One region of the Pseudonocardia sp. Ae150A_Ps1 genome, then DNA from elsewhere that is predicted to be linked to it. Evidence: riboswitches for the same ligand, from Rfam matches in the RefSeq annotation. Region 1 holds a riboswitch; the other holds the start of a gene.
What was found. Region 1 has a riboswitch for thiamine pyrophosphate ahead of thiO (glycine oxidase ThiO). Riboswitches for the same ligand answer to the same signal wherever they lie in the genome.
Positions count from the first base shown of each region.

Region 1 (7,815 bases):
GCTGGTGCGGGCGATCCGGGCGGTGTCGCGCGGCGAGAGCGCGTTCGACGCCCGCTCCGCCTCGGCGATGGTGCGCTCGCTGTCCGGCGGGATGCCCGACCGCGAGCGGCTAACCGACCGCGAGCTGGACGTGCTGCGGCTCCTGGCGCGCGGGCTGTCCAACCGGGCCATCGGCGCCGAGCTATTCATCTCCGAGACCACGGTGAAGTTCCACGTCGGGAACCTCATGCGCAAGCTGATGGTGTCCCGCCGCGCCGAGGCCGTCTACGCCGCGACGAAGCTCGGCCTGCTCTGAACCGCGGGCGGCAGACGCTCAGGGCGCGACCGCCTGCACGGTGACGCTCAGCGGCAGGGCCGGACCGTCCCCGGTGACGCGCCACTCGCCGTCGTCGCCCTCGGCCATCCGGCCCGGCAGCGCCTCCCACGGCACGCTGGCGTGCTCGGCGAGCGCGGTGACCGTCAGCCCCTGCCCCAGCAGTGCGGTGACGATCTCGCCGATGCCGTGGTTCCAGGAGTGCGTGACGGTGGCGGACAGCGGGCGCGACGTCGGCACGTAGCTCGTGTCCTCCTCGGACACGACCGGCTCGGCCGTCTCGAAGTACGGGTACCGCAGGGACAGGTCGTGCTCGTCGAGCGCACCGAGCAGCGGGTGCATGTCCCGGACGAGCAGCCGCCCGCCCGGCGCCAGCAGCGCCGCGACGACAGCGGCCCACCGCTCGATGCTCGGCAGCCAGCACAGCGCGCCGATCCCGGTGTAGACGACGTCGAACGCGTGCCGGGGCAGCACCTCGTCGGCCCGCTGCACGTCGGCCTCGACGTAGTCGATCTCGGCGCCGGCCCGGGCGGCGATCGACCGGGCGTGCTCCAGCGACGCAGGCGAGAAGTCCAGCCCGGTCACCCGGGCACCCAGGCGGTGCAGCGACAGCGTGTCCGTCCCGAGATGGCACTGCAGGTGCACAACGCGCAGGCCGGTGAGGTCACCCAGCCGGTCCCGGTCGAACCGGACGACGCCGGAGAGCGCCTCCGGATCGCCGACCAGCTGGTCGACCCGGTAGTCCGGGCTCTCGGCGTGCAGCGGGGCACGGTCGTCCCAGGAGGCGCGGTTGACGGTCAGCGATCGGTCCATGCCCCCACCCCAGCAGGTGCGCACCCGCACGGCGATCGGATTCCGGGACCGGTACACAGGTCCGATGCGGTGGTACGCGGAACGTCCCGACCGGCTGGCGCGACAGGTCGTCGCCGACGTCGTCGCAGTGCTGTGGGTGGTGCTCGCGCTGGTGGCGGGTGTCGCGGTGCACGACGGGCTCCGGGCCCTGGAGGGGCCCGGCGAGTCGCTGGTCGCGGCGGGCGGCCGGGTCTCCGACGCGTTCGCCGGGGTCTCCGGCGCGGTGTCGGCGGTCCCGTTCGTCGGTCCCGATCTCGCCCGTGCGTTCGAGCCGGCCTCGGGCGCGGGCGCGGACCTGGCCTCGGCCGGACGGCAGTACGGCGAGACCGTCGGAACGCTCGCCACCGGGTCGCTGGTCGTGGTCCCGCTGGTGCTGCTGCTCCCGGTGCTGCTCGGCTGGCTGCCGCTGCGGCTGCGCTACGCCCGCCGGGCCGGAGCCGCGGTCGCCGCCCGGCACACGGCACCGGACCTGCTCGCGGTCCGCGCCCTCACCCGCGTGCCGGTGGCCCGGCTGACCCGGATCGCCCCGGACCCGGCGGCCGCCTGGCGGGCCGGGGACCCGGACGTCGTGCGGCGGCTGGCCGGGCTGGAGCTGGAGGCGTTGGGCCTCCGGCTCGTGAGTGGTTAGTGCGGCCCGGACCGACTTTTCCACTCACGGGCTGCTTGCCTGCGCCCAGTACCGGCGCGGGATCCGCCCGGCGTGCCGGGCGTCCCACCCGGCCTCGACGCCCCGCCGCATGGCCCGCGCCATCCGCTCCGGATCCGCGGCGCGGGTGACGGCGGTGGCGAGCAGGACGGCGTCGCACCCCAGCTCCATCGCCTGCGCGGCCTCGGACGCCGTGCCGATGCCCGCGTCGAGCACCACCGGCACACCGGCCTCCGCGACGATCATCTCGATGTTGTGCGGGTTCCGGATGCCCAGTCCGGTGCCGATCGGCGAGCCCAGCGGCATGACGGCCGCGCAGCCGGCCTGCTCCAGCTTGCGGGCGAGCACCGGGTCGTCGTTGGTGTAGGGCAGCACCGTGAAGCCGTCGTCGACGAGCTGCTCGGCGGCGTCGAGGAGCTCGACCGGGTCCGGGAGCAGGGTCCGCTCGTCGGCGACGACCTCCAGCTTCACCAGGTCGGTCTCCAGCGCCTCGCGGGCCATCCGCGCCGTCAGGACCGCCTCGGCCGCGGTCCGGCACCCCGCGGTGTTGGGCAGCAACCGGATCCCGAGCCTGCGCAGCAGGTCCAGCAGCCCGGTCCCGCCCTCGACGTCGACGCGGCGCAGCGCCACCGTCGTCAGCTCGGTGCCGGACGCGACCAGCGCCCGCTCCAGGATCTCCAGGTTGGCGGCACCGCCGGTGCCGGTGATCAACCGGGAGTCGAACAGGTGGTCCCCGAACGCGAGCTTGTCCATCGTCATCCTCCCTGCACGGCGGTCAGCACCTCGATCCGCGCACCCTCGGCCGGGACGAACCCGGCCCGCGCGGCGCGCGGCACCACCTCCCCGTCGACGGCGACGGCGATGCCCCGCTCGGGCATGCCGGCGTCGGCGAGCAGGCGGACGAGGTCCGCGCCGTCGTCGATCTCGCGCTCCTCGCCGTTCAGCACGATGCGCATCGTCAGCTCCTCTCCGCCGCGGCCGGTGCGAACCGGCGCGGGTCCGCCGCGCGGGCGGCGGCGGGCACGTCGTCGCCCCGCAGCACCGCGGCCACCGCGGCCACCGCGACCGGGACGAGCAGCATGCCGTTCCGGCCGTGGCCGGTGGCCGCGACCAGGCCGTCCGGCCCGGTGCGGCCGATCAGCGGCAGGTTGTCCCGGCTCCCCGGGCGCAGCCCGGCCGCCGTCTCGGTCAGCTCGTACTCGGCGATCCCGGGCAGGATCCGCTCCGCGTCGCGGAGCAGGTCTCGGACCCCGCCGACGGTGACGGCCGTGTCGAACCCGTTCTCCGACGTCGTCGCGCCGATCACCAGGTCCCCGTGACCGGGTACCACGCGCGGCACGGCGTACACCGGACGTCCGTCGACGAGTGCCCGCACCGTCCGGGACGGCGGCGGCAGCGCCCCGGACCGGCGGGTGAGCCGCAGGATCTCGCCCTTGACCGGGCGGACCAGGCCCGCCAGCGACGGGTGCAGCGACGACGAGTGCGCGCCCGCCGCGACCACGACGACGTCCGCCCCGACCTCGGTCCCGTCGGTGAGCCGGACCCCGGTCACGGCGGTGCCGTCGTCGCGCACGGACTCCACCGCGCGCTCGTCGATCCGCACCCCGCCGCGCTCGCACGCGGCGCGCAGCGCCGCCAGCAGCAGCCGGTTGTCCACCGAGGGGTCCCCCGGCACCGAGAGGCCGCCCCGGACGTCCGGGCCGATCGCCGGTTCGAGCCGGCGCAGCTCGCGCCCGGTCAGCCGCTGCACCGGCCTGCCGAGCGAGTCGAGGTGACCGGCGAGGGCGTGCAGCTCGTCGCGGTCACCGGAGCCGGTCGCCACCACGACGGTGCCCTCCGGGTGCAGCCCGGCGTCGGCGCCCGCGTCGGCGGACAGCTCGGCGGCGAAGCCGGGCCAGCGGGCGACCGAGTCCAGCCCCAGCTCCAGCAGGTCCTCCTCGCCGGGCCACGCCTCGGTGACGGGGGCCAGCATCCCCCCGGCCACCCAGGACGCCCCGGAGGCCGGGGCCGGGTCGAACACGGTGACGCGGTGACCGGCGCGCGCGGCCTCGCGGGCCACCGCGAGCCCGATCGCCCCGGCACCCGCGACGGCCAGTCGGACGGTCATGGATCTGCCACCTCGCTCCCTGCGCCGGCATGACCCGGATCAGGTTCGACGGTCGGGACCGCGCCTGGTCCCCTCTCAGCCCGATCGCCGGGCTCCCGTGGTTCTCGGTCGTACGAGTCCCCAGGCTACGCCGTAGCGTGCGGTCCGTGTCCGACACCGATCCCCGCGCCCGGCGGCTCGCCCGCCTGCAGGACGCGCGGCTGTACCTGTGCACCGACGCCCGCACCGAGCGCGGCGACCTGGCCGAGTTCGCCGACGCCGCCCTCGCCGGCGGGGTCGACGTCGTCCAGCTCCGGGACAAGGGCGGCGACGACGGCCCGCTGGAGGCCCGGGCGGAGCTCGCCGCCCTGGAGGTGCTCGCCGACGCCTACCGCCGGCACGGCGCGCTGCTCGCCGTGAACGACCGGGCCGACGTCGCGCTGGCCGCCGGCGCCGACGTGCTGCACCTGGGGCAGGACGACCTGCCCGTGCACTGGGCCCGCCGCGTCGTCGGCGACGACGTGCTCGTCGGCCGCTCCTCGCACAGCGCGGACGAGACGCTCGCCGCGGCCGGTGAGGACGGCGTGGACTACTTCTGCGCGGGCCCGTGCTGGCCGACCCCCACGAAGCCCGGACGGCCGGCACCCGGCCTCGACCTGGTCCGCGAGGTCGCGGGCCGTGCCCCGGCACGGCCCTGGTTCGCGATCGGCGGGATCGACGAGGAGCGGCTCGACGCGGTGCTCGACGCTGGGGCGGACCGGATCGTCGTCGTCCGGGCGATCACGCAGGCCGACGACCCGCGCGCCGCCGCGGCCCGGCTGCGGGCCCGGCTGCCCCGCTGAGCCCCGGACGTACGGCGGCCCCGATGGGCCGATCGCCCACCGGGGCCGTGCGCTGCGGTGCCGGAGCGGCTCAGTTGGACGGAGCCGCGCCCCCGCTGCCCTGACCGGACTGTCCGGACCGGTCGGACCCGCCCGACCCGGAGTCGGGCTGCTGGGTCGGCAGCACCCGGCTGAGCCCGTCCTGCAGCGGGTTCCCGCTGCTGCCCGAGCCGTCCTGCTGCTCCGTGCCGCCCTGCTCGTCCTGCGACGACTCGGTGCTGCTGGTGCTGCTCGACGACTCCGAGGTGCTCGTCGCGGACTCCGACGTGCTCGTCGCCGAGTCCGACGAGTCGGTGGAGCCACTGCCGTCGTCGGTCTCCGGTGCCGGGGCGGGGCCGGTCACCACGCTCCCGACCGAGGTGCTGGAGCTGTTGCCCGCCAGCGACGATCCCTTCACGACCTCGATCCCAGTGATCAGGAACATCGACACCGCGAAGGTCAGGACCCCGAGCACCGCGGAGACGATCACCGTCCGCCGGGTGAGACGGACCCGGCGCCAGCGCCCGTGCCCCGCGGAGCGCGACGGCTGGGCCGGCGCCTGCGACGGGTCGAGCAGCACGGTCTCCTCGCCGGTGGGGCCGGCGACCCCGCGCCCGGACGACTGACCCGCCGCCACGACCGTGCCCTCGGCGACGCCCTTGCCTTTCTTGGCGGCCGCCTTGTTCTTGATCTCGATGGCCTTGTCCCGGCTCACCTCGAGCGAGCGGGTGAACAGGGTCGTCGCGAGCGTCGAGATGATCGAGCCGAGCGCCGCACCCAGGACCGTCCCGATCGCACCGAGGAACGACCCGAGGATCGCCGTGACGATCGCGGCCCCCGCGCCGGCGGCGATCTTCGTCGGGCTCAGGTCCGCCTTCAGCGTCGCCGTCTGGTCGGGGGAGCCACCGCGGTCGCCGGAACCGCCGGAGCCGCCACCCGGGCCGCCACCGCCCGGACCGCCGCCGACCGGACCGTTCGGGCCGCCCGGCCCGCTCGCGGCCCGCAGGTCACCGGGGCCGTCGGGGGGCAGCGCGCGGGTACGCGGGTGCCCGCCGGGCGGTGTGCCGGCCGGGGCACCGGGCCCGGGGACCACACGGGTCGGCCGCGGGCCGCCGGCCGGGGGTGCACCGGGCGGCCCGCCGTGCGGCGGGCGGGACGGCGCCGTGCGCCGCTGCTGGTGCGGGACGCGGGGCGAGTCGGGTGCCGCGACGGGACGTCCGGACGGGTACTGGGGTGCGGGGCGGGACGGGCCGGCGGCGCCACGGGGGGCGTCACCGGAGCCGGGCTCCGGGGGGCGCTGGTGAGGCATGGCTCCTTGCACGATCGTCGGCGGGGCGAGCTCCACGGGTGAGAACGTCCGGGCACGACGGAACGCACCGGACGATCACCAGATGTGCGGACCTTCACACGACGGCGTGAAAGTCACGGTAAGATCACGATTCTAGCGTGACCCCGGGTCAGCACCCGTCACCCGGGGGTGACGGATGCCCGGGTGATCGCGTGGCAGCGCCGTACGCAGCAACGGCCACGACACGAGCACGCTCAGTCCGACGAGGACGGGGCTCACGATCGTCCGGGCGAGCCCCAGCAGCAGGACCTGGTCGGCCGCCCACAGCGGCAGGAACACGGCCAGCCGCACGACGTACTGGAACACCCACGCCCACGACGCCCGCTGGTAGCCACGGAGCAGGTCCGGGTCACGCCGCCAGCGGGTCCGCTGCCCCAGCAGCCCGCCGACGATCACCCCGAGCAGCGGCCAGCGCACGACGGTCGAGATCGCCCAGGCCAGCGCGCTGCCCGCGTTCGACACGATCTGGACCAGGAAGAAGTCCGACGCCCGACCGGTCGCCAGCGCGATCCCGGCCGCGAGGACGACGCCGGCCAGCCCGAACAGCACCGCACGCGGCTTGCGGCCCTGCCGCAGCCGCCACAGCGCCGTCCCGGCACCCGCCACGACCGCGGCCCCGGCACCCCAGTTGATCGGGAACGCCGACCCGGCCCAGCCCGCCACCAGCCACGCCAGGACGAAGGCGACCACCGGCACCGAGGCGTCGACGGCGCCGGCCCGGCCGCCGAGCAGCTCGGCCAGCCCCGGGTCCTGACGGGAGGCGGAGCGAGGGGCGGGATCGTGCGTCACAACGGTAAGGGTGCCCTACCAAGCCCCGGCGGTCGACGGAACGGGTTGGCGCGCACCACCGGAAAGGGTGATCATCGGAGTAACGCGGGACGTCCGTCCGCTGAACAACGGGCAGGGAGCACGCACGGACCAGGCCGAAGGGGGGCGGTGCACATGCGGCACCGGAGCTACGTCGCGATCGGCGACAGCTTCACCGAGGGGCTCGACGACCTCACCGAGGACGGCTCGCCACGCGGCTGGGCCGACCGGGTCGCCGAGACGCTCGCGGCCCGGTACCCGGGCTTCGGGTACGCCAATCTCGCCGTCCGCGGGAAGGTCCTCGACGAGATCGTCGCCGAGCAGATCCCCGTCGCCGAGCAGCTGCGCCCCGATCTGATCACCTTCTGCGCCGGCGGCAACGACATCATCGGCTGGAGCTGCGACACCGACGACCTCGCCGCCCGGTTCGACGCCGCGCTGGCCCGGCTGGTCGCGACCGGCGCCGAGGTGCTGATCTTCACCGGGTTCGACCTGCGCCGGATGCACCCCTTCATCCGCAGGCTGCGCGGCCGGATCGCCTGCTACAACGAGCTGATGCGGGCCTCGGCCGAGCGGCACGGCTGCCGGGTCGTCGACCTCTGGGCGATGGACGTGCTGGCCGACCCGCGGGCGTGGGGCCCGGACCGGCTGCACCTGGTGCCGCACGCGCACGAGCGGGTGGCCTGGCGGATGCTGGAGGCGCTGGGCGAACCGGTCGGGGCCGACTGGCGTGCCCCGTGGCCCGAGCCCGAGGGCGCACCGGTGCCGTGGCGGGCCCGGCAGGCCGAGGACCTGCACTGGCTCACCCACCACGTGATGCCGTGGGTCCGCAGGCGCCTGCGCGGCGAGCGGATCGGCGACGGCTACCTGCCGAAGCGGCCGACCCTCGGGCCGCTGCCCGGG
Region 1 covers NZ_MCIJ01000001.1:3,086,852-3,094,666, forward strand. The annotation lists gene Ae150APs1_RS14225 (response regulator transcription factor) at 1-295, shown strand, start outside; gene Ae150APs1_RS14230 (class I SAM-dependent methyltransferase) at 314-1,126, opposite strand; gene Ae150APs1_RS14235 (hypothetical protein) at 1,191-1,793, shown strand; gene Ae150APs1_RS14240 (thiazole synthase) at 1,818-2,564, opposite strand; gene thiS (sulfur carrier protein ThiS) at 2,567-2,767, opposite strand; gene thiO (glycine oxidase ThiO) at 2,770-3,918, opposite strand; TPP riboswitch at 3,917-4,024, opposite strand; gene thiE (thiamine phosphate synthase) at 4,056-4,739, shown strand; gene Ae150APs1_RS14260 (hypothetical protein) at 4,810-6,066, opposite strand; gene Ae150APs1_RS14265 (DUF3159 domain-containing protein) at 6,199-6,894, opposite strand; gene Ae150APs1_RS14270 (SGNH/GDSL hydrolase family protein) at 7,048-7,815, shown strand, end outside.

Region 2 (7,815 bases), 2.9 Mb from region 1:
GGGAGGAGGCGGTGGCGCTGCACGGCGAGGGGGAGACGATCGCCGGGATCGGACGGCTGTTCGGGGTCAGCCGCCAGCGGGTGTCGGCCTACCTGCAGGAACACGCCCAGGTCGAGGCCGGACGGGCGGCCGGGCAGGCCGGTGCCGAGGACGTGGCGGGTGCCGGAGACGTCGCCGGGGACGTCGCCGGTGCCGGGGACTCGGTGTCGCCGAGCACGTCCGCGGAGCGTACGCCGTCGGAGCACGTGCCCTCGTCCTCGGAGCACCCGTCCTCGGGGGACCCGTCCGCGGAGCACGCGCCCACCGGAGCCGGACCGCCGGTGTGACGGCGGTCCGGGCGGCCGTGGCCGGCGCCGGTCGTCCGGGTGGGCCGGACCCGGTGCGGCCGTCCGCCACCTGAGCGGCGACGCCCTCAGTCGGACCGGCGACGGTGCCGGGCCCGGCGCTGCGCGGGGACCTGCGGGCCGGACCCGGTCCCGCCCGACCGGCGCGCCACCGGGATGAGGGCCGTCCGGTCGGCGCGCGGCGGCACGTCGTCGTGACCGTCCGCCCCGTGGACCTCCCGGTCGCCGGCGGCGTCGGTCGCGGGATCGGCCCGGGAGCCGATCCACCGGTCGGCCGGCGTCCGCGGGAGCGGTCCGTCACCCTCGCGGGTCCCGGGGGCCTGCGGTCGTCCGCCGAGCGGGCCGGACTCCCGGCCGCCGTCGCGACCCGGCTCCGCGGTGCGGCCGGAGCCGTTCCGCGGACCGTCCGCGCGTCCGATCCGGGTGCCACCGCTGATCGGGTCCCGCGGGGACGGCAGCCGGGCGGGGACCGGGCCCGCCTGCCCCGCCGCGGACGGATCCGCCGGCCGGGGCGCCGGAGGGCCGGACGGTCGTGCGGGCGCATCGCCCGCCGGTGCGGGCCACGGGTCGCGCGGCCGGACGCGGTCGTCGTCCGGTCCGTCGGTGCGCGTGCGCGGGTCCCCCGCCCGGGCGGAGTCCGATCCGGCGGCCCGGCCGCGACCGGGGCCCGGCGAACCGGGGCCCGACGGAGCCGACCTGCTCGACGGACCCGTGACCGGGGACCGCCCGGCCCACGGGCTCGCGGCACCGTCCCGTGGGCCGCCGGGCCGGGCAGTCCCGCGCAGCTCGGCTCCCGGGGGCACCCCCGGGAGTGCGGACGGCGCACCGGGGAGCGAGGACGTGCCCGTCCCCGCCTCGCGGGCCGCCGCCTGCTCCAGTCTGGCGATCTCCCGGACGTCGGCGATGCGGGCCGCCAGCGCCGTCACGACCGCGCGCAGCGCGTCGGCCAGGTCCTCGGTGAGCCGGTCCTTCGGGCCGCCCCGGGCGAACAGCTGCAGGACCCCGCCGGTGCGGCCGGCGATCGGTACCGGGACGGCGAGCGACCGGACCAGCCCGCAGTCCGCTGCCGCGGCGGCGAGCTCGGGCGGCCCGGACCGGGTCAGGTCGGGGGTGAGCAGCACCCGGTCGCCGCGCTCGGCGGCCGGGCCCGGCCCGGCGTCGGCACGGCGCTGGAGCTCCCCGAGCCGGGGCGCGGCGGTGTCCGAGCCGAACACCCGCCGGCCCTCCGGGTCACGGGGGTCGGCCGGCTCACGGAGCAGCAGGGCGGCACCGCCGACACCTGCGGCGGGGACGAGCGCCACGCAGAGACCGGACAGCATCGCGGCCACGTCGACGTGGGCGACCGAGGTCGACCCGGCCTGCAGCGCCACCCGCACGAGGGCGGGCGCAGGATCGGGTGTCACGCGGCCGGCCGTTCCGGAGATCCACGGGGAGGCCGCCATCTCGTCCCTTCCGCGCCGCGTCGGACGGGTCCGCGGATTCGGATCCGGCCGGTCACGCAGCGTCGCTCTCGCGGAGCCCGAGGATAACGATCGAGCGGCGGCTCGGTGACACCGGCTCGCGTCTCGCGCTCGAATGTGACACAGGGTGATGACGATCAACGGTCGGTGATCGACGGGCGCGGCTGTGTACCCGCGTAGGCTGACCGGCCGTACCGCGGGAGCCCGCGCACCGAGGCTGAGAGGGCGGCAGGACCGGCCGCCGACCGTTCGAACCTGATCCGGGTGACACCGGCGTAGGGAGGCCGCTCTCGTGCTGTCACGTGCCCGTCCGATCGTCCTGCTGCTCGCGCTCGTCCTCGCGCTGTCCGGCTGTGCCGGCGGCGACGGCGGGGGAGCGGACCGGGACCAGCCGATCCGCGTCGCGCTGGACTGGACGCCCAACACCAACCACATCGGCCTGTTCGCCGCCCAGCAGGCCGGGTACTTCCGCGACGCCGGGCTGGACGTCGAGTTCCTGCCCTACAACCAGACGTCGCCGGACACGCTCGTCGGCAGCGGCGCCGCGGACTTCGGCATCAGCTTCCAGAGCTCCTTCACCTACTCCCGGGCCGCGGGTGCCGACATCACCTCGGTGATGGCGGTCCTGCAGCACTGGGCCACCGAGATCGCGGTCCGCGCCGACCGGGCCGACATCCGGTCGCCGCGCGACCTCGACGGCAAGGTCTACGCCGGGTTCGGCGAGCCCGGCGAGGTCGCGAAGATGCAGGCGGTGATCCGCAACGACGGCGGACGCGGCGACATCCGCACCGAGGTGCTGAACACCGCGGCCTACGAGGCGCTCTACGCCGGGCAGGCCGACTTCACCGAGCCGTTCGTCAACGTCGAGGGCATCGAGGCGCAGCTGCGGGGCGAGCCGCTGAAGACGTTCCGGTACACCGACTACGGCTTCCCGGACGCCTACAACGTGCTCCTCGTCGGCAACTCGACCTGGCTGCAGCAGAACCCGGACCGGGCGCGCGCCTTCGTGCAGGCCGCCCAGCGCGGCTACGCCCTCGCCGCGCAGGACCCGGCCGGTGCGGCCCGGATGCTGTCCGAGGCCAACCCGGGCGCCTTCACCGACGACCAGCTCGTCGACCGGGGCGCGACGATGCTCGCCGACGGCTACCTGCGCGACGAGCAGGGCCGCGTGGGCTTCCAGACGCCGGAGAAGTGGTCGGCGTTCTCCGGGTTCCTCTACGACACCGGGACGGTGGCCGGGCCCGACGGCGCCCCGGTCCGCGAGAAGCCCGACTTCTCCACCTGGTTCACCAACGACTACCTGACACCGTGATGCGCCGGCTCGCCCCCGCCGCGCTGCTGGTCGTGGCGCTGCTGGCCGTCTGGCAGGCGGCCGTCGCGGTCACCGGGGTCCGGCCGCAGGCGCTGCCCTCGCCGCTGCGCGTCGGCGAGCAGGGCTGGGCGTTCCGGTCGGTGCTGTGGGAGAACACGCTGCCGACGGTGCAGGTGACGGTCGTCGGGTTCACCGTGTCGCTGCTGGTCGCGTGGGCCATCGCGGTCGGCGTGGACTTCTCCCCGTGGCTGCGCCGGGCGCTGACCCCGCTGCTGGTGGCGTCCCAGACGCTCCCGGTCGTCGCGATCGCGCCGCTGCTGATCATCTGGTTCGGGTTCGGGCTGCTACCGAAGGTGCTGGTCATCGCGCTGGTGACGTTCTTCCCGGTGACCGTCGGCCTGATCGAGGGGTTCGCCGCGACGGACCGGTCGGCCACGGCGCTGCTGCGGTCGATGGGGGCGAGCCGCTGGCAGCGGTTCCGCTACGTCCGGCTGCCCGGGGCGATGCCGTCGTTCTTCACGTCGTTGCGGATCGCGATCACCTACGCCGTCACCGGGGCGATCTTCGCCGAGTACGTCGGTGCCCGTGCCGGGCTGGGGATCTTCATGCAGCTGCAGAAGAACCAGTTCCGCACCGACCTGGTGCTCGCCGCCGTCGCGGTGACGGCGGTGCTCTCGGTCGCGCTGTTCGGGCTGACCCACGTCGTACAGCGCCTGGTGACGCCCTGGTACCGGGGTGATCACCGATGAAGGTGGCGGTGCGGGACCTGTCGGTGTCCTACGGCGGCCTGGCCGTCCTCGACGACGTGTCGCTCGACGTCGCGCCGGGGGAGTTCGTCTCCATCGTCGGTCCCTCCGGGTGCGGGAAGTCCACGCTGTTCGCCGCGATGGCGGGGATCCTCGACGGCGCCACAGTGACCGGGGCGACCACGGTCGACGGCGACCCGGTGGACGGCGCCCCGTTCGGGCTGATGCCCCAGCAGGACCTGCTCTTCCCGTGGCGGACGGTCCTCGACAACACCACCCTCGGCCTCGAGGTCGCGGGCGTGTCGCGCCGCGAGGCCCGCGAGCGCGCGCGGGCGCTGTTCGCCCCGTTCGGGCTCGACGGGTTCGAGGGGGCGCGCCCATCCGAGCTCTCCGGGGGGATGCGGCAGCGGGCCGCGCTGCTGCGGACCGTCGTCGGCGGGCGGGAGGTGCTGCTCCTCGACGAGCCCTTCGGCGCCCTCGACGCGCTCACCCGCACCGGGATGCAGGAGTGGCTGGAGTCGATGCGCGAGCGCTACGGCTGGACGACCCTGCTGATCACGCACGACGTCCGCGAGGCCGCCTTCCTCTCTGACCGGGTGATCGTGTTCTCCCCGCGGCCGGCGACGGTGGTGCGCGAGGTCGCCGTCGACCTCCCGCGGCCGCGGACCCGGGACGTCCTCACCGACCCGCGGCTCGCGGCGGTCGAGGCCGAGCTGCTGGACACCCTGCGCGCCTGAGCGTCACCCGTCCCGGCGCAGCACCAGGACGTGGTCGACGACGTCGGCGGTCTGCCCGCCGGGCCCGGTCGCCCGCCGCACCGGACGGTCGGCCCGCTCGACGACGACGGGTGCCGGCCCGATCCCGTCGAGCACCTCCTCCGGGGTGGGGAAGTGCGTGTCCGGGTCCTGGTTCCACGACCACGGCGCGGTCGAGCCGTGGTCGACGACGACCAGTCGTCCGCCGGGGCGCAGCGCGTCGACCGCCGTGCGCAGCACCCGGGCGCGGGGCAGGGCGAACGGTGTCTGGAAGTACTGGGCCGAGACCAGGTCGAACCGGCCGTCCGGGAAGGTGTCGGCCAGGTCGTGCCGCTCGGCGGTGATGCGGTCGCCGAGGCCGGCGGCGGCCGCGCGCTGTGCCAGCGCGGTGGTCGCCGCCCCGGCGATGTCGACCGCGGTGACCCGCCAGCCGCGGCGGGCGAGCCACAGCGCGTCGCCGCCGCCCCCGCAGCCGAGGTCCAGCGCGTCGCCGGGGGTGAGGGCCGCGGCGATCTCGTCGAGGCGCGCGTTCACCCGTGGCTCCACGGTGGTGTCGCGGCCGGCGTAGAGGGCCTCCCAGAAGGCAGCGGGGTCGTCGTGGTCGGGCATCGTGCTCATGGCGCTCCTCGTGTCGGTGTCGCCAGGGTCCCGGCACCCTGTGCCGGTCGGCAAGAAAACTTGCCGGAGCGGCAAGAGCGGCTGGGCCGGGCCGGCAACAAATGACGCCCGTCGTGATCCGATCGTGACCTTCCGGCACGTACTTTCTCGATTCACCCGGCTGTCGATCACGACCTCCGGGCGAATACGTTGGCGCTCGCAACATTCACTCGGCCGTGCAGTGCGGCCGGTGATCCACAACGTCGTGGAGGGGATGTGCCGATGAAGGTGCGGGAGACGGGGCGTGGGTCCCGGTTGCGGCGGGCGGTGACGGCGGCGGGTCTCGGCCTGCTGCTCGTGGTGGCGGGCTGCGGTCAGAACAGCGCGGGCGGCGGCCAGGAGGACGCCGGCGGCGGCGACGCGGGGGCCGGCGGGACGAAGGTCGGGGTGATCCTCCCGGAGACCGACACGTCGGCCCGGTGGGAGGGCTTCGACAAGCCGATGCTGGACAAGGCCCTGCGCGCGCAGGGCCTCGACCCGGGCATCCAGAACGCGCAGGGCGACGAGCAGAAGTTCTCGACGCTGGCCGACGGGATGATCTCCAGCGGGGTCAAGGTGCTGATCATCGCCTCGATCAGCGGCGACGGCGGCAACGCCGTCGCGCAGAAGGCGAAGGCACAGGGTATCCCGGTCATCGACTACGACCGGCTCAACCTGGGCGGCACCAGCGACTACTACGTGTCCTTCGACAACGAGAAGGTCGGCGAGCTCCAGGGGCAGGGCCTGGTCCAGGGGATCGGGGCGAAGCCGGGCGCGCAGATCATCCAGATCGAGGGCGCGCCGACCGACAACAACGCGACGCTCTACAAGAACGGGCAGCTGAAGGCCCTGCAGCCGAAGTACGACTCCGGCGAGTTCGTGCTGGCCGGCGACCAGGCGATCGACAAGTGGGACAACCAGGTCGCCGGGACCACCTTCGAGCAGCTGCTCACCGCCAACGGCGGCAAGGTCGACGGCGTCGCCGTCGCCAACGACGGCATGGCCGGATCGATCATCACGGTGCTCGCCAAGTACGGCCTCAACGGCACCGTCCCGGTCACCGGCCAGGACGCCACCGCCGACGGGCTCGCCGCCATCCTGCGCGGTGACCAGTACATGACGGTGTTCAAGCCGATCCAGGAGGAGGCCGACGCGGCGGCGAAGCTGGCCGGGGCGCTGGCGACGGGCGACACCGCGGGCGCCGACGCCGTCGCCACCCAGACGGTGAACGACCCGAAGGGCAACCGGGACGTGAAGTCCGTGCTGCTCACCCCGCAGCTGATCACCAAGGACAACGTCAAGACGGTCACCGACGCCGGCTACATCCAGCCGTCGGAGATCTGCACCGGTCCGGTCACGGCCGAGTGCGGCCGCCTCGGCATCCAGTAGCCACCACCACCCGGAGGTACGGCCATGGCCGAACCGATCCTGTCCCTGCGCGGGGTGACGAAGAGCTTCGGCGCGGTGCGGGTCCTGCACGACGTCGACCTCGCGGTCCGCGCCGGGGAGGTCACCGCCCTCGTCGGCGACAACGGCGCCGGCAAGTCCACGCTGGTCAAGTGCGTCGCCGGCATCCACCCGATCGACGGCGGCGAGATCGTCTTCGACGGCGATCCGGTGTCGCTGGACGCGCCGTCGGACGCGGCCCGGCTCGGCATCGAGGTCGTCTACCAGGACCTCGCGCTGGCCGACAACCTCGACATCGTCCAGAACATGTTCCTCGGCCGGGAGCGCGGCCGCTCCTGGATGCTCGACGAGGCGTCCATGGAGCAGGCCGCCCGGGACACGCTGGCGTCGCTGTCGGTCCGCACGGTCACCTCGGTCCGGACACCGGTCGCGTCGCTGTCCGGCGGGCAGCGGCAGACCGTCGCCATCGCCAAGTCCGTGCTGTGGGACTCCCGGGTCGTGCTGCTCGACGAGCCGACCGCGGCGCTCGGCGTCGCCCAGACCCGGCAGGTGCTCGACCTGGTGCGACGGCTGGCCGAGCAGGGCCTCGCCGTCGTCCTGATCAGCCACAACATGGCCGACGTCTTCGAGGTCTCGGACCGGATCGCCTGCCTCTACCTCGGCCGGATGGTCGCCGAGGTCCCGACGTCGGAGGTCGACCACTCCCAGGTCGTCCAGCTGATCACCGCCGGCCGGTCCGGCGAGCTGGGCCTGGCCCGGCCCGAGTCGGCGGCCGCGCAGTGACCCGTGGCGACGGGGCACCCGACCCGGACGGAGGAGACACGGTGACCCGGACGACCCGGACGACCCGGACGACCCGGACGACCAGGACCGACGAGCCGCCGAACGCCGCCCGGCGGGCGAACCCCGGCAACCGGGCCGCCGACTTCGGCATCGACACGACCGCGCACAGCACCGGCGAGGCGATCACCGGCTACCTCCGGGGACTGCGCTCCGGCGAGCTCGGCTCGCTGCCGGCCCTGCTGGGGCTCGCCGCGCTGTTCGTGCTGTTCACCGTGCTCGACACCGGCGGCACCTTCGGCAGCCTGCTGAACCTGGCGAACCTCCTGCAGCAGGGCGCCGGGCCGACCATCATCGCGATGGGCCTGGTGTTCG
Region 2 covers NZ_MCIJ01000001.1:5,968,237-5,976,051, forward strand. The annotation lists gene Ae150APs1_RS28135 (hypothetical protein) at 1-326, shown strand, start outside; gene Ae150APs1_RS28140 (hypothetical protein) at 413-1,747, opposite strand; TPP riboswitch at 1,991-2,103, shown strand; gene Ae150APs1_RS28145 (ABC transporter substrate-binding protein) at 2,097-3,116, shown strand; gene Ae150APs1_RS28150 (ABC transporter permease) at 3,116-3,865, shown strand; gene Ae150APs1_RS28155 (ABC transporter ATP-binding protein) at 3,862-4,599, shown strand; gene Ae150APs1_RS28160 (methyltransferase domain-containing protein) at 4,603-5,235, opposite strand; gene Ae150APs1_RS28165 (substrate-binding domain-containing protein) at 5,497-6,642, shown strand; gene Ae150APs1_RS28170 (ATP-binding cassette domain-containing protein) at 6,667-7,443, shown strand; partial or broken gene Ae150APs1_RS28175 (ABC transporter permease) at 7,593-7,815, shown strand, end outside.
Region 2: it holds a riboswitch for thiamine pyrophosphate, as region 1 does, so the genes downstream of both, Ae150APs1_RS28145 (ABC transporter substrate-binding protein) here and thiO (glycine oxidase ThiO) in region 1, are expected to answer to the same signal.